Regions from separate parts of the Caloramator sp. E03 genome, predicted to be linked through region 2. Evidence: a T-box and tRNA genes for the amino acid it is inferred to sense, from the RefSeq annotation. Region 2 holds a T-box; the other holds one or more tRNA genes.
What was found. The T-box of region 2 lies ahead of argS (arginine--tRNA ligase). A T-box ahead of a tRNA ligase gene usually reads a tRNA of that ligase, here a tRNA-Arg.

Region 1 (3,700 bases), 1.2 Mb from region 2:
AATTTATATATAAATGAGGAGGGTTATAATGCTTGATATTAAAAGAATTAGAAATAATCCGGATATGGTAAAACAGGCTATGTTAAACAGAAGTAAAACTTTTGATGTCAGCTTAATCGATAAGGCAGTAGAGCTTGATGAGAGAAGAAGGCAGATATTAGTTGAAGTTGAAGCTTTAAAAAGCAAAAGAAATACTGATTCACAGCAAATACCTAAATTAAAAAAAGAGGGTAAACCAGTAGATGCTCTTATGGCTGAGATGAAAGAGCTGTCTGATAGAATAAAGGAATATGATGATGAGCTTTCAAAGGTTGAAGAAGATATAACAGCAGTACTTCTTAGAATACCAAACATTCCAAATGAAGATGTTACTGTTGGAGAAAGCGATAAAGATAATGTTGAAGTTAGGAGATGGGGAGAGCCAAGAAAGTTTGATTTTGAAGCAAAAGCTCACTGGGATATAGGCACAGATCTTGATATACTTGATTTTGAAAGGGGAGCAAAGGTTACCGGAGCAAGATTTACTTTCTATAAAGGTCTTGGTTCAAGGCTTGAAAGAGCATGTATAAACTTTATGCTTGATCTTCACACTCAAAAGCATGGATATGTTGAAGTATTTCCACCATATATGGCAAATAGAAAGGCTATGACAGGAACAGGACAGCTTCCAAAGTTTGAAGAAGATATGTTTAGGCTTCAAGGCCTTGATTATTTTCTTATACCAACAGCAGAAGTTCCTGTTACAAATATGTATATGGATGAAATATTAGATGTAGAAAAGCTTCCAATAAAGCATACTGCATATTCAGCATGCTTTAGGGCCGAAGCAGGTTCAGCAGGACGTGATACAAGGGGTCTTATAAGGCAGCACCAGTTTAATAAGGTTGAGCTTGTGAAATTTGCTGATCCTGAAAAGTCTTACGAGGAGCTTGAGGCTTTAACTAATGATGCAGAGGAAGTTCTTCAACTTCTTGGACTTCCATATAGGGTTGTTAAGCTTTGTAGTGGAGATCTTGGATTTTCTTCGGCAAAGACTTATGATCTTGAAGTTTGGATGCCAAGCTACGGAAGATATGTAGAGATTTCAAGCTGTTCTAACTTTGAAGATTTTCAGGCAAGAAGGGCAAATATAAAATTTAGAAGAAATCCAAAAGCAAAACCTGAGCTTGTTCATACTCTAAATGGTTCTGGGGTTGCAGTTGGAAGGACTGTTGCAGCAATTCTTGAAAACTATCAAGAAGCAGACGGAAGTGTAACTATTCCAAAGGCTCTTATTCCTTATATGGGAGGTATAGATAAAATTACCAAGTAGAAATTAAAAAAATAGGAACATTTTATGTTGACATCAGCTGATATAGCTGATATAATATAAAATGTTCCGACATGGAGAGGTGGTCGAGCTGGTTTAAGGCACCGGTCTTGAAAACCGGCGTAGGGGTGACCCTACCGTGGGTTCGAATCCCACCCTCTCCGCCATATATAATTTTAATGTGGAGAAGTACTCAAGTGGCCGAAGAGGACGGTTTGCTAAACCGTTAGTAGGGGTAACTCTAGCGCGAGTTCGAATCTCGCCTTCTCCGCCAAATGCCGCACATTGTGCGGCTATTATTTTAAACTTTTGTCTAACTTGCATTTTATGCTTTTCTATGTTAGAATAACTTAAGTGAATATGCGCTGGTAGCTCAGCTGGATAGAGTAACTGACTACGAATCAGTAGGTCGCAGGTTCGAATCCTGTCCGGCGCACCATGTAAAGCCTTGAAAGATCTAACTTCAAGGCTTTTAATATTTTTTGAATCTGATAACAAATAAGCCAATGACAACAAAATGACAACATGAGAAAAAAAGAAGGCAATTTAAAGCCTTCTTATAAAGTAATTAAGAATGGGTAAACATATAAAATATTATTCTTCCCAACAATCAGCGTTTTTAAGTCCTTCTATATTCTTTGCTTTAAATTTAGGATTAAGGCCTTGCTGTTTTTGAGATTCATAGTCTTTCAATACTTTAAAGGCTACATTTCCAAGCATCAATATAGCTATTATATTAAGAATAGCCATAAGTCCCATAAATAGGTCTGCTAAATCCCAAACTATTTGAAGAGATGCAATTGAACCCCACATAACCATTGCTACAACCAAAATCCTGTAAATAGTTAAATATGTTTTACTTGAATTTATAAATTCAATGTTTGTTTCTCCATAGTAATAATTTCCTATAACAGAACTATAAGCAAACAGGAAAATACATACAGCAATAAATATGCCTCCCCATCCCCCAACATGGTAAATCAGTGCACTTTGAGTAAGCTTTATACCAGTTAATCCACTTTTAGCGAATTCGCCTGAAGTTAAAATTATAAATGCTGTTGCACTGCATATTAAAAGCGTATCTGTAAAAACGCTAAGTGTTTGAATAAGTCCCTGCTTTGCTGGATGAGATGTGTGGGCTGTAGCAGCAGCGTTAGGAGCACTACCCATACCAGCTTCATTTGAGAAAAGGCCTCTCTTTATTCCCATCATAATAGCAGCACCTATTCCTCCACCTACTGCTTGTTTAATACCGAAGGCACTTTTAAAAATCATTTCAAATACATGAGGAATTAAAGTAATATTTTTAATTACTATAAATAATGCAACTACAACATAAGCTATGGCCATTACAGGAACTATTGCTTCAGCTGTTTTTGCAATTCTCTTTACTCCACCAAATATAATAAATGCTGTTAAAAGAGAGATAACTAAACCTGTTATATAAGTTTTAATACCAAATGCCTTATCAAAGGCTTGTGATATCGTGTTTGCTTGAACTGAATTAAATACAAGGCCAAAACATATAGTAATCAGTATTGAGAATAATATTCCCATCCACCTTTTTCCAAGAGCCCTTTCCATATAATATGCAGGTCCTCCACGATAGTTTTCCCCATCCTTTACTTTATAAACTTGAGCTAATGTACTCTCTACAAAGCTTGATGCCCCACCAATTAGTGCTATAACCCACATCCAAAATACTGCCCCTGGTCCGCCAATAGTAATAGCTGTTGCAACTCCAGCAAGGTTTCCTGTTCCAACACGTGATGCTGTGCTTATACAAAACGCTTGAAAAGATGATACATGGCTTGTTCCTTTTGCACTACCTGTGCCTTCTGTTAAAAGTTTAAACATCTCCTTGAAGTATCTTAGCTGTACAAACTTAGTTTTTAATGAAAAGTAAAGCCCAGCTACAATTAATAAAGCAATTATTACATAAGACCAGAGTAGAGTGTTAATTGTGTTAATAAAATTTGATAAAATTTGGCTCATATTATACCTCCATTTATTATTTTATTTGGACTTGGCAGTAATAATTTTGTAGATTTTGCACTAAAGATTTTGGACAATAACCCTCAGAATTGTAAGCATTAATGATTAGTCAAATGGACATGATAATTTTAACTTTTGGCGGAGGTTATAAACAAAATACAAAACAAAAGCATCCCATTTATAGCATTTTTAAGTAAGTTCTTAACATAAAAAGGATGCTTATATAATGAGCAAAATTTGATTTAAATAATTACTCACTAATTTTTTAGTTTATAATATATCGACAAAAAAATCAATACCTTAAAAAATGAAGACTGTTATCGTTTGCTTTGCTTTTAAACTATTAATATTATACCCACTTTTAAATTAATTTTTTATATTTTTACTGATTTATAA
Region 2 (12,310 bases):
ATACAGTTGCAAGGCTCATTGTAGGGTAGCTTTTTTTTAATGCATTATATATCATTTCGGCAGATGGATGAGTCTTGACTGATAGTAAGTATTTGTATATTGCATATCTTTGCGGGGTTAATTTTAAATTTTTATCTTTGAAAATTTGCATTAAATTCTCCATAGCAACCATCCTAATTAATAATAATTACTCAGTAATAGTTTATGATAGTAAAACCTATTTGTCAAAGGTTTATTTAAAATCTATTCAAGCTGAAATAAGTTGATTCTACAAAACTGTACTTTATCGTTAGATTCATCTAAAAGAGCTTTGAGCTCAGCCATATCACCATATTCTAAAAGTTTATTAAATTTATCCTGAAGATCTTTTGATTCTGAAACTTTACCAAGTGAGTATAGAGTTATTATATTATCAAGTATATCTGATATTATGCTTGATTTTGTTTCAAACATTTTCTGGGCTTCTATAATTTCTTCTTTTATTGAAGACATTTCCTGATCTAATAAAAAGGCAAGCTCTGCAGACTTTTTAAGCCTTTCTTTAATTTCATCTGGAATGCTCTGCTTATACTTATAGTTTAAAGAATGCTCTGCTGTTGCCCAAAAATTCATAGCAAGGGTACGTATTTGTATTTCTGCAAGAATTTCCAATTCTCCCTCTGTTGTCTGAATGGGATATTTTATTATTATATGATAGCTTCTGTAACCACTTTCTTTTTTATTTTTAACATAGTCTTTTTCATAGACTATTTTAAGGTCTCTTCCATCTCTTTGGTGTATTATTTGTACTACCTTATAAATGTCTTCAACAAATTGGCACATAATTCTTATGCCAGCTATATCTTCCATTTCATCAGATATTTTGTTCAAGGGTATATCCAGTTTCTTAGCCTTTTCAAGTATACTCGATATCTCCTTTACTCTTCCTGTAACGAATTCTATTGGAGAATATTCGTTTTTACTTCTGTACTGCTTTCTGATACTTTTAAATTTAACCTTAAGTTCCTCAACTGCCTGTTCGTAAGGGATTAAAAATTCCTTCCAATCTTTAACTAGCATTTCCCCCACGCTCCTTTCCAAGTTTAATTTTATCAAATAAAATATTGTTTTTAAATACCAAATGGTTGTTATACATTTTTATAAAATATTATGTACGCAAATCACACACAAAGATATAAATTGAATGAAAAAATATAAAAAGTTAATGCATAAATTATAGATATAAATTAATGTATTAAGTTTTTAATATGTTTGCAACGCATGAAATATTATAGCAAAAAATAATTCAATATAATAGCATAATGATATAAAAACATAAAATAAATAAAAAATATAGACGTTCAAAATGCAAAATATAGAAAATTACAAAAATTTTTTATATAAAAATAGGTATTGATAATAGTTTTAATGCATAGTATAATTTTTAAAAATACATACGTGGATTATAAGTACGGAGTACATTTTTGAATATATGTCCGTACTAGAAAAACAATTTAAGGGGGAATGCAATTTGAAGAAAAAACTTTCTATCGTCTTGATTACTATTTTAACTTTTACTCTACTTTTTGCAGGGTGTGGTAAAAAGGAGCAGCAAAATTCTTCAAACAATACAGGAGGTACTAATTCAGATGTTATTAAAATAGGTGTATTTGAACCAATGACAGGTGCTAATGCTGCTGGCGGTGCTCTTGAAATTGAAGGAATAAAACTTGCTAATGAGCTATATCCAGAAGTTCTTGGGAAAAAAGTAGAGCTTGTACTTGTTGATAATAAATCGGACAAGGTTGAAGCTGCAAATGCAGCAGCAAGATTAACCCAGCAGGAAAAAGTTACAGTAATACTTGGAAGCTGGGGAAGCTCTCTTTCAATGGCAGCTGGTGATACAGTTAGAAAAGCACAGATTCCTGCTATAGGTACATCATGTACAAATCCTCTTGTAACTAAGGGTAATGATTATTATTTTAGAGTATGTTTTATAGATCCTTTCCAAGGCACAGTTATGGCTAATTATGCATATTCAAAACTTGGTGCTAAGAAGGCTGCTATAATTCAGGAAGTTTCAAATGATTATGCTATTGGACTTGCAAAATATTTTACTGATGCTTTTAAAGAATTAACTGGAGATCCAAACTGTATAGTAGCGGTTTCAAATTATAATACAGGAGATCAGGATTTTTCAGCCCAGCTTACAAATATTAAAGCTGCAAATCCAGATGTTATTTTTGCACCAGGCAACTTTACTGAATCTGCTTTAATAATTAAACAGGCAAGACAGCTTGGAATAAAAACTCCTTTTATAGGAGGAGATACTTGGGAAACACCAGAGTTTGTAACAATAGGAAAGGAAGCTGTAGAGGGAGCAACTTTTTCAACATTCTTTACTTCTGAAAAGCCAATAACTAAAGAATCAGAGAAGTTCCTTGAAGCTTTTAGAAAGAAATATAATCATGAACCAGCAGCAGTTGCTGCTCTTGGATATGATGCTTATATTCTCGCTCTTGATGCAATTAAAAGAGCAGGTACTACTGATCCAGTAAAGGTTAGGGATGAAATTGCAAAGACAAAGGATTTTGAAGGCGCAGCAGGAAAGATTACTCTTGATGAAAACGGAGATGCAGTAAAGAATGCAGTTATTAAAACTGTAAAAGATGGTAAGTTCACATATCTTGATACTATAGAACCAAATAAATGATTATTCAAATACGCTTCCTCTTAAGGGAGGGAGCGTATTTTTAAATAATAATAACATTGGGTGGTGAGTATATGACCTTTGAAATGTTTTTACAGCATCTTGCAAATGGAATATCCCTTGGAAGTTTATATGCACTCATAGCGATAGGTTATACTATGGTTTATGGAATTTTAAGGTTAATAAACTTTGCCCATGGGGATATATTTATGATGGCAACTTATTTTGCATTTTTTGGGATTATGACTTTTGAAATGCCATGGTATATTTCCTTTATTATTGCAATTATCTTAACTGGTATTCTTGGAATTGGAGTTGAAAGGATAGCCTATAAACCATTAAGAACATCTCCTAAGATTTCAATATTAATTTCTGCAATAGGTGTTTCTTATTTGCTTGAAAATCTCTGTATAGTTTTATTTAATGGAAAGCCAAAACCTTTTCCTACTCCTAATGTGTTTGCGGATATGGTTAGAATTGGAAATATATCAATTCAAAGGCTTACCTTTATAATACCGGTTGTAACTATAATACTTTTGGTTTTGCTTTCTTATCTTGTCAACAACACAAAGAGTGGTATGGCAATGAGAGCTGTATCAAAGGATCAGGAGACGGCGCAGCTTATGGGAGTTGATGTTAACAATACTATATCCTTTACCTTTGGTATAGGTTCTATGCTTGCTGCTATTGGAGGTCTTATGTGGTCTTTGAAATTCCCGCAGATTCAGCCTCTAATGGGAGTAATGCCTGGGCTTAAATGCTTTATAGCAGCTGTAATTGGTGGAATTGGAAACATAAAAGGAGCTGTTATAGGTGGTTTTTTACTTGGAATTGGTGAAATACTTCTTGTTGCTTTTTTACAAAGCCTAACAGGGTACAGAGATGCCTTTGCTTTTATTCTTTTGATATTAATTCTTCTTTTTAAGCCAACTGGTATTATGGGAGAAAAAATAGCGGAGAAGGTGTAACTATGAATAAGAAATTTAAATTGTCTAATAACATGAAATTAAATATTCTATTGCTTTTGATTTTAACTGTAATTATTATAATTGCACAAGAAAACCTTGATGAATATAAGTTAAGAATACTAAATCTCTGTGCTATATATACAATTTTAGGACTTAGCTTAAACCTTATAAATGGATTTACAGGGCTTTTTTCATTAGGACATGCTGGATTTATGGCAATTGGTGCATATACTACGGCTCTTTTAACTATGCCAATTGCTGTAAAAGAAAAGAACTTTTTCATGGTTCCCTTAATATCTCCACTTGATAAAATAGTTTGGCCTTTCTTACCATCACTACTTTTGGGAGGGGCTTTGGCAGCAATAGTTGCTTTTTTAATAGGAGCACCGGTTTTGAGGCTTAAAGGGGACTATCTTGCAATTGCAACCCTTGGCTTTTCAGAAATTATAAGGGTTATATTTACAAATACCCAAAGGCTTACAAATGGAGCATTAGGATTAAAGGATATTCCAAATAAAACTAATCTCTACTGGAGTTTTGGTATTGCAATTTTAACCCTAATAATAATTGTCTCCCTTATAAATAGTAGTTATGGAAGAGCGTTAAAAGCAATAAGGGAAGATGAAATAGCTGCTGAAAATATGGGAATTAATCTTTTTAAGCACAAAATACTTGCCTTTACAATGGGAGCTTTTTTTGCAGGGATTGGAGGAGGACTTTTAGGAAATTTAATTGGAACAATAGATCCTCTAATGTTTAGGTTCTTTTTGACCTATAATATACTACTTATAATAGTCCTTGGAGGTATGGGAAGTATAACAGGTACAATTGTATCTTCTTTCATAATAACAATATCAATGGAAGTCTTAAGATTTCTTGATGAGAGAATCAATTTAGGTTTTGTAACAATAAAAGGTATACCTGGACTTAGAATGGTTATATTTTCACTGCTTTTAATGGTGGTTATATTGTTCTTTAGGAATGGTCTTATGGGTGCTAAAGAATTAACATGGGAGGTTGTATTAAAGAGATTTTCAAAGAAACCTCTTTCAAAAGGAGGTATACAGCAATGAATATGCTTAAAACAAATAATATAACTATGAAATTTGGAGGAGTTACTGCAGTAAAGGATTTTAATTTGGAGCTTAATAATGGAGAAATCGTTGCGCTAATTGGGCCTAATGGAGCAGGAAAAACTACTGTATTCAATATGATTACAGGAGTTTATAAGCCAACAGAAGGAAAGATTTTTTTAAAGGATAAGGATATAACAGGACTTAAGCCTGATAGGATAACCTCATTTGGTATTGCAAGAACTTTTCAAAATATAAGGCTTTTTAAGGATTTAAGTGTTCTTGACAATGTTCTTATAGCAAATCACCTTAGGATTAAATCTAATTTTATAGAAGCAATAGTAAAATTGTCAAAATATAAAAATGAAGAAAGAGAAATGATTGAATACTCTTTAATGCTTCTTGAAAGAGTAGGACTTGCTGATTTAAAGGATGAAAAGGCATCTTCTCTTCCTTATGGTAAACAGAGAAGGCTTGAAATTGCAAGAGCACTTGCAACTAAGCCCAAAATACTTCTTCTTGATGAACCTGCAGCTGGTATGAACCCTAAAGAAACTGAAGATTTAACTGAATTTATAAAGGATATCAGAAATGAATTTGATTTAACAATATTTATGATTGAACACCACATGCAGGTTGTTATGGGAATTTCAAATAGGGTTTATGTGCTTGATTATGGCTTAACTATTGCAGAAGGAAGCCCTAATGAGATACAGAATAATCCTAAAGTTATTGAGGCTTACTTGGGGGTGAGTGAAGATGCTTAGTGTTGAAAACCTTGTTGTATGCTATGGAGGAATTGAAGCTTTAAAAGGAATTAGCTTTAATGTAGATCAGGGTAAAATAGTTACTTTAATAGGAGCCAATGGAGCAGGTAAAAGTACTACTTTAAGATCTATAGTGGGACTTGTAAAAGCCAAATCTGGGAAGGTAAATTATTTAGGAAAGGATTTGTTAACTCTCCAAACTAAGGATATGGTCAAGGAAGGAATAGTGCTTGTACCTGAGGGAAGGAGAGTATTTCCAGATTTAACTGTATTGGAAAACCTAAAGATAGGAGCTTTTACGAGGAAAGACCAGAATAAGATAAAAGAGGATATGGAGTGGGTATTCAGCTTGTTTCCAAGGTTAAAGGAGAGAACCTGGCAGCTTGCAGGAACACTATCTGGAGGAGAACAGCAGATGCTTGCTGTAGGAAGGGCCTTAATGTCAAGACCTAAACTTATGATGATGGATGAACCATCCCTTGGACTTGCACCTTTAATAGTAAAAGAAATATTTGAAATAATAAAGGAAATAAATAAACAAGGTGTTACTATACTTTTAATTGAGCAAAATGCAAATGCAGCCCTTCATATTGCAGATTATGCTTATGTACTTGAAACAGGAAGAATAACTATGGAGGGAAAAGGAAGAGAACTTTTAGAAAATGAAGATGTAAAAAAAGCATATCTTGGACAGAGTACGAAATAAAAAGAGCCCTAAGGCTCTTTTTACATCTTTTCTACTACATCGATTCCAAGAAGAGAAAGACCATTTTTAATTACAATTGTTGTAGCTTCAACAAGCTTTAATCTTGCAGCTTTTAAAGACTCGTCTTCACAGGATAGTATTGGATAGAGGTTATATATTTTATTGAAGGTTTTAGCTATATCGATTATATGTCTTGTAAGTATTGAAGGCTCATATTTGCTTATAGCAGATAATATTGCTTCATTAAATCCTGAAAGAAGTTTAATAAGCTCAAATTCATCAGTTGAATTAAGTTTGCTATAGTCTGGAACAGCTTCAAAGCCTTCTGCCTTTCTTAATATGCTTTTACCACGGGCGTAAGTGTACTGAACATAAGGCCCTGTTTCTCCATCAAAGTTTAGCATATCATCAAAGCTGAACATTATATCCCTTTCACGATTATTCTTTAAATAAGCAAACACAACAGCACCTATACCTACCTTTTTAGCAATCTCTTCTTTGTTTTCAAGGTTTGCATTTTTTTGAGTAATAAGCTCTAATGTACGGGATACGGCTTCATTTAATAAATCCTCAAGGAATATTACATCTCCTTTTCTTGTTGATAGTTTTTTATCTGCAAATTTAACAAGACCAAAGCCAACATGAACACAGTCATTAGCCCACTCATGTCCCATAAGCTTTAATGTTGTAAATATCTGTTTAAAGTGAAGAGCTTGAGGAGAACCAACGACATATATATTTTTATAAAAGTCGTAGGTTTTCTTTCTATAGATTGCTGCAGCTAAATCTCTTGTTGCATATATAGTTGCACCATCGGATTTTTTTATTATACAAGGAGGGATATTATATTCATCAAGATTTACAACAAGAGCACCATTACTTTCAGTAAGAAGTCCTTTACTTTGAATTTCATCAACAACAGCATCCATCTTATCACTATAAAAACTTTCACCTGCAAGGGAATCAAATTTTATATTCAACATATCGTATATTTTGTTAAACTCTTTAAGGCTTAGATCCTTCATCCTTTCCCATAGCTCAGTTTCTTCTTTACAGCCATCTTCGAGGTTTTTAAAATGCATCCTTGCAAGATCTTCAAGGGATGGATCCTTTTCAGCCTCATCATGAAATTTAACGTAAATTCTAAGAAGCTCTTTTATAGGTTCCTTTTCAAGGGCTTCTTCATCAACCCACCTTTTATAAGCAACTATTAATTTACCAAATTGTGTTCCCCAATCTCCAAGGTGATTTACTCCTATAGTATTATATCCTTCAAATTTCATCATTTTATAAAGTGCATTTCCAATTGCTGTTGAATATAGATGTCCTACATGGAACGGCTTTGCAATGTTAGGGGAAGAGTACTCAACAACAACGTTTTTACCCTTTCCAATATCAGAAGATCCGTATTTATCTCTTTCGGATAAAATTAAATCAAATACATGCTTTGTATATGCACTTTTGTCAATAAAAAAGTTTAAGTATCCTCCTACACTTTCAATCTTTTCAAGATAGTCATTGTTTATGCTCACTTTTAATTCTTGAGCAATAATATTTGGAGCTTTTTTCATTGTTTTTGCAAGCTGAAAACAGGGAAAAGCATAATCACCCATTTCGGGCTTTGGAGGGATTTCAATAAGTCTTTCTATAGTTTCAATTCCAATGTTAGTTTTTTCGTTTATTTTTTCTGCAATTATTCTTTTATAGTTCATGGTATACCTCCTTATATTTTAGGTGTTTAAATATTCAAAAGAATAATAAATAAAAAACCGTCTCTAAAAAGAGACGGTTTAACCGCGGTACCACTCTAATTGGCATTTGCCCACTTGATATTATAACCCTTTTAAGGGGCTTACCATACTGATGCAGTGCACTTTCCGGCAGCGTCTTAAGGGCTCTTTTCCCAAGGCTAAGGCTACAGAGCTTACACCCTCCTCTGCTCGCTTAAAGCCGTCACAATGGTACTCCTCCCCATCATCGACTTTAGTATAATTTTGCTAAATATTATACATTAAATATAAAAATAAATCAATAATGTTTGAACTATTACTTAAAGAAAAGTAAAAATAAAATACTAAAGATATAATTATAAAGAAGAAATATTAATCAAGCTGTTGCAAAGTCCTAAAACAAAAAGGCGGGTCTTTGACAGTTGCAAGACAAAAAAAGTGCCTTAAAGCCTTGATATAGGCTTATTTTTTTGTCAAATTTTAAATTTTTATAGTGCACAATGTGTAACAATGTGTTATAATATAGATATAAATATATGAAGAGATGTGAAAAAATGAGATTACAAATTGTTAAATCAAAAAATGCAGCATCCTTATACGTAGTTAAATCTGTTTATGAAAAAGGCAATCGTACTTCAAAAGTAGTTGAGAAGCTTGGCACTTATGATGAACTTTTAAAAAAACTAAACGGACAAGACCCTATAGAATGGGGGAAGAGGTACGTTGAAGAGTTAAATAGAAAAGAAAAAGAAGAGAAAAGAGAAATATTAGTAAAATACTCGCCTGTTAAACAAATTAACAAAGACGAACAGCATACTTTTAATGGTAGTTACTTGTTTTTACAAAAAATATATAACGAGCTTGGGCTGCAAAATATCTGTAAAAATATTTCGGATAAACATAAATTTAATTTTAATCTAAATTCAATACTATCAAGATTAATTTATGCAAGAATTATTTATCCATCATCTAAGCTTGCTACATACGAACTATCAAAAAAATTTATTGAGCAGCCTGATTTTGAGCTTCAGCATATTTATAGAGCTTTAGAAGTAATTTCAGAAGAAACAGATTTTATTCAGTCAGAATTATATAAGAACAGTCTTAAAGTTTGCAATCGTAATAAAGGAGTTCTCTATTATGACTGCACCAACTATTTCTTTGAAATTGAACAGGAAGAAGGATTAAAACAGTATGGAGTATCGAAGGAACATAGACCCAATCCAATTGTTCAAATGGGACTTTTCATGGATGGAGACGGCATCCCCCTTGCATTTTGTATAAACAAAGGTAATACTAATGAACAAGTAACTTTAAAACCTTTAGAGCAAAAAATTATATCCGAATTTGGGCTTTCAAAATTTATCATTTGTACAGATGCAGGGCTTGCATCTACAGCTAATAGAAAATTTAATAATATACAAAATCGAGCTTTTATTACTACACAATCTATTAAAAAATTAAAATCACATTTAAAAGAATGGGCGTTAGACCCCAAAGGATGGCATCTTAGCGATTCAGACAAAGTATATAATTTAAACGAAATTAACGAAGAAGCAGATATTAATAAAATTTTTTATAAGGAACGCTGGATAAAAGAAGACGGGCTTGAACAAAAACTTATTGTAACATTTTCCTTGAAATATAGAAACTATCAAAGAACTATAAGAGGTAACCAAATAGAGAGAGCTCAAGAGGTTATTGATACCAATCCTACAAAATTGAAGAAATGTAATGCTAATGATTACAAACGCTTTATTTCAAAGACTCACTACACACCTGACGGTGAAGTAGCTGAAAAAGAATTATACAGCATTAATGCTGATTTAATAGCACAAGAGGCAATGTATGATGGTTTTTACGCAGTATGTACAAATATAAGTGATGATGCTGCCGCAATTATAAAAATTAATAGAAGGCGTTGGGAAATAGAAGAGTCCTTCCGTATTATGAAATCAGAGTTTAAGGCAAGACCAGTATATTTAAGAAGAGATGATAGAATAAAAGCGCATTTTACAACTTGTTTCATTTCCCTGATGATATATAGGCTATTAGAAAAAAAGCTTTCAGAAAAATATACGTGTAGCGATATTATATCAGGACTTAGAGAAATGAATTTTTATGAGATTAAGAATGAGGGCTATATTCCAATATATACAAGGACTGATTTTACAGATGATTTACATGACAAATTTGGCTTTAGAACGGATTATCAAATAATTAATATGAAACAAATGAAGAAAATTTTTAAAGACACGAAAAAATAAAAAACATTGTTCACTTTTTTGAAAAGTATAAAAGCCTGAGAGCCCTTGATATTCAATGGTTCTACAGGCTTTTTGCTTCTCGCAACTGTCAAAGATGAGATTATACATTAAATATAAAAATAAATCAATAATGTTTGAACTATTACTTAAAGAAAAGTAAAAATAAAATACTAAAGATATAATTATAAAGAAGAAATATTAATCAAGCTGTTGCAAAGTCCTAAAACAAAAAGGCTTTGTTGACAATTTGAAAATATTAATATAGCTGCTGTTAATGGCTTTGAAAATATGGAATAATAAAATATATGAAAAATATTATTGAATTATAAGATATACAAGGAAGGGATATTGATGATAAAGCTTATAAAAGGAGTAAAAATTTTTTCTCCAGATTATTTAGGAGAGGGAGATATACTTATAATCTGTGATAAGATAGGTGCAGTATCAAAATTTATTGATATAGATAAAATTGCTGAGGTTGAATTAGAAATAATAGACGGGACAAATAAAATAGCAGTCCCAGGTTTTATAGATTCTCATGTCCACATATCAGGAGGAGGAGGGGAGGGAGGATATAAAACAAGAACACCAGAGATTATGCTTTCAGATTTAATAATCGGAGGCATAACAACAGTAGTAGGATGCCTTGGAACCGATGGGATAACAAGGAGTATGGAGGGGCTTTTGGCAAAGGCAAGGGGGCTTGAAGAGGAAGGCATAACTGCTTATATCTATACAGGTTCTTATAGGGTTCCTATAACTACTATAACAGGAAGTGTTATGAAGGATATAATGCTAATTGATAAGGTTATAGGAGCAGGTGAGATTGCTATTTCAGATCACAGATCATCACAGCCAACCATCGATATGATAATGCAACTTGTTGCAGATGCAAGAGTTGCAGGTATACTATCTGGGAAGGCTGGGATTGTAAATTTTCATCTCGGTGAAGGAGGAAGGATGCTTAATTATTTACATGAGATTGTTATAAAAACTGAAATACCATACACTCAATTTTTGCCTACCCATATAAATAGAAATGAACAGCTACTTAATGAAGGAATAAAATTTGCAAAAGCAGGGGGATTTATAGATTTTACAACCAGTTCAGACTCAGTTTTTTGGGAAAAAGGAGAAGTTAAAGCAAGTAAGGCTTTAAAATTGTGTATTGAAGAAGGAGTAGATATTAATCATATAACCTTTACCTCTGATGGGCAAGGAAGTTTGCCTATGTTTAATGATAAGAAAGAGTTTATAGGACTTGGAATAGGAAAAGTTACATCTCTTTATTATGAAGTTAGGGATGCAATAATTGAAGATAATGTTCCATTTGAAAAGGCAATAAGGGTTATAACATCTAATCCAGCATTTTTATTAAAATTAAAAAATAAAGGAAGAATTGAAAAGGGATTTGATGCAGATATAGTACTTGTTGATAAGGAAACTTTAGATATAGATACAGTAATTGCAAAAGGTCAAGTGATGATGCAGAATAAAGAATTAAAGATAAGGGGAACCTTTGAAAATTAATGTTATAAGGCAGGTATTAGCCTGCCTTATAACATCTTTATTACTTTATATATGGAATCTATTGTATAGTTTATATCTTCCATGGAAGTAAAATACCCTGGAGAGAATCTGACTGTTCCCTTAGGGAAGGTTTTTAATGTTTTATGGGCTGATGGTGCACAATGAAGACCAACCCTTGTCATAATACCAAATTCCTTATCTAACATAAATGCTACTTCGGAATTGTCATGATTAGTAAAGTCCAGGGAGATGGCTGCTGTTCTTCCTTCAATACTGTCAAGACCACAAAGTCTTATGCCATCAATATTTTTTATACCCTCAATAAAGTGCTTTGTAAGTTCCATTTCTTTTTCGTGTATTGCGTCAATCCCTATTGATTTTATAAATTTTAATGAAGCATTAAGTCCAAATATGTTAGGTATATTTAAAGTTCCAGATTCAAATTTATCAGGCATGTAATCAGGCTGAACTTCTGATTCAGATAAACTCCCAGTTCCACCTTCAATTAATGGGGTAACTTTATTAACAAAATCATCTTTTATTATAAAGCCTCCTACACCTTGAGGTCCTAAAAGTCCTT

Region 1: it encodes a tRNA-Arg, which carries the amino acid that the T-box ahead of argS (arginine--tRNA ligase) is inferred to sense. The anticodon was not compared.

What each region holds. Positions count from the first base shown of each region.
Region 1 covers NZ_CP040093.1:1,511,905-1,515,604, reverse strand. Annotated here, with positions in the region: gene serS (serine--tRNA ligase) at 29-1,312, shown strand; tRNA gene FDN13_RS07510 (tRNA-Ser) at 1,386-1,476, shown strand; tRNA gene FDN13_RS07505 (tRNA-Ser) at 1,493-1,583, shown strand; tRNA gene FDN13_RS07500 (tRNA-Arg) at 1,672-1,748, shown strand; gene FDN13_RS07495 (alanine/glycine:cation symporter family protein) at 1,904-3,304, opposite strand.
Region 2 covers NZ_CP040093.1:338,710-351,019, reverse strand. Annotated here, with positions in the region: gene FDN13_RS01900 (Fur family transcriptional regulator) at 1-163, opposite strand, end outside; gene FDN13_RS01895 (GTP pyrophosphokinase) at 244-1,059, opposite strand; gene FDN13_RS01890 (ABC transporter substrate-binding protein) at 1,511-2,692, shown strand; gene FDN13_RS01885 (branched-chain amino acid ABC transporter permease) at 2,764-3,657, shown strand; gene FDN13_RS01880 (branched-chain amino acid ABC transporter permease) at 3,660-4,730, shown strand; gene FDN13_RS01875 (ABC transporter ATP-binding protein) at 4,727-5,497, shown strand; gene FDN13_RS01870 (ABC transporter ATP-binding protein) at 5,490-6,203, shown strand; gene argS (arginine--tRNA ligase) at 6,224-7,915, opposite strand; T-box leader at 7,982-8,190, opposite strand; gene FDN13_RS01860 (IS1634 family transposase) at 8,488-10,200, shown strand; gene iadA (beta-aspartyl-peptidase) at 10,552-11,730, shown strand; gene FDN13_RS01850 (aminotransferase class V-fold PLP-dependent enzyme) at 11,757-12,310, opposite strand, start outside.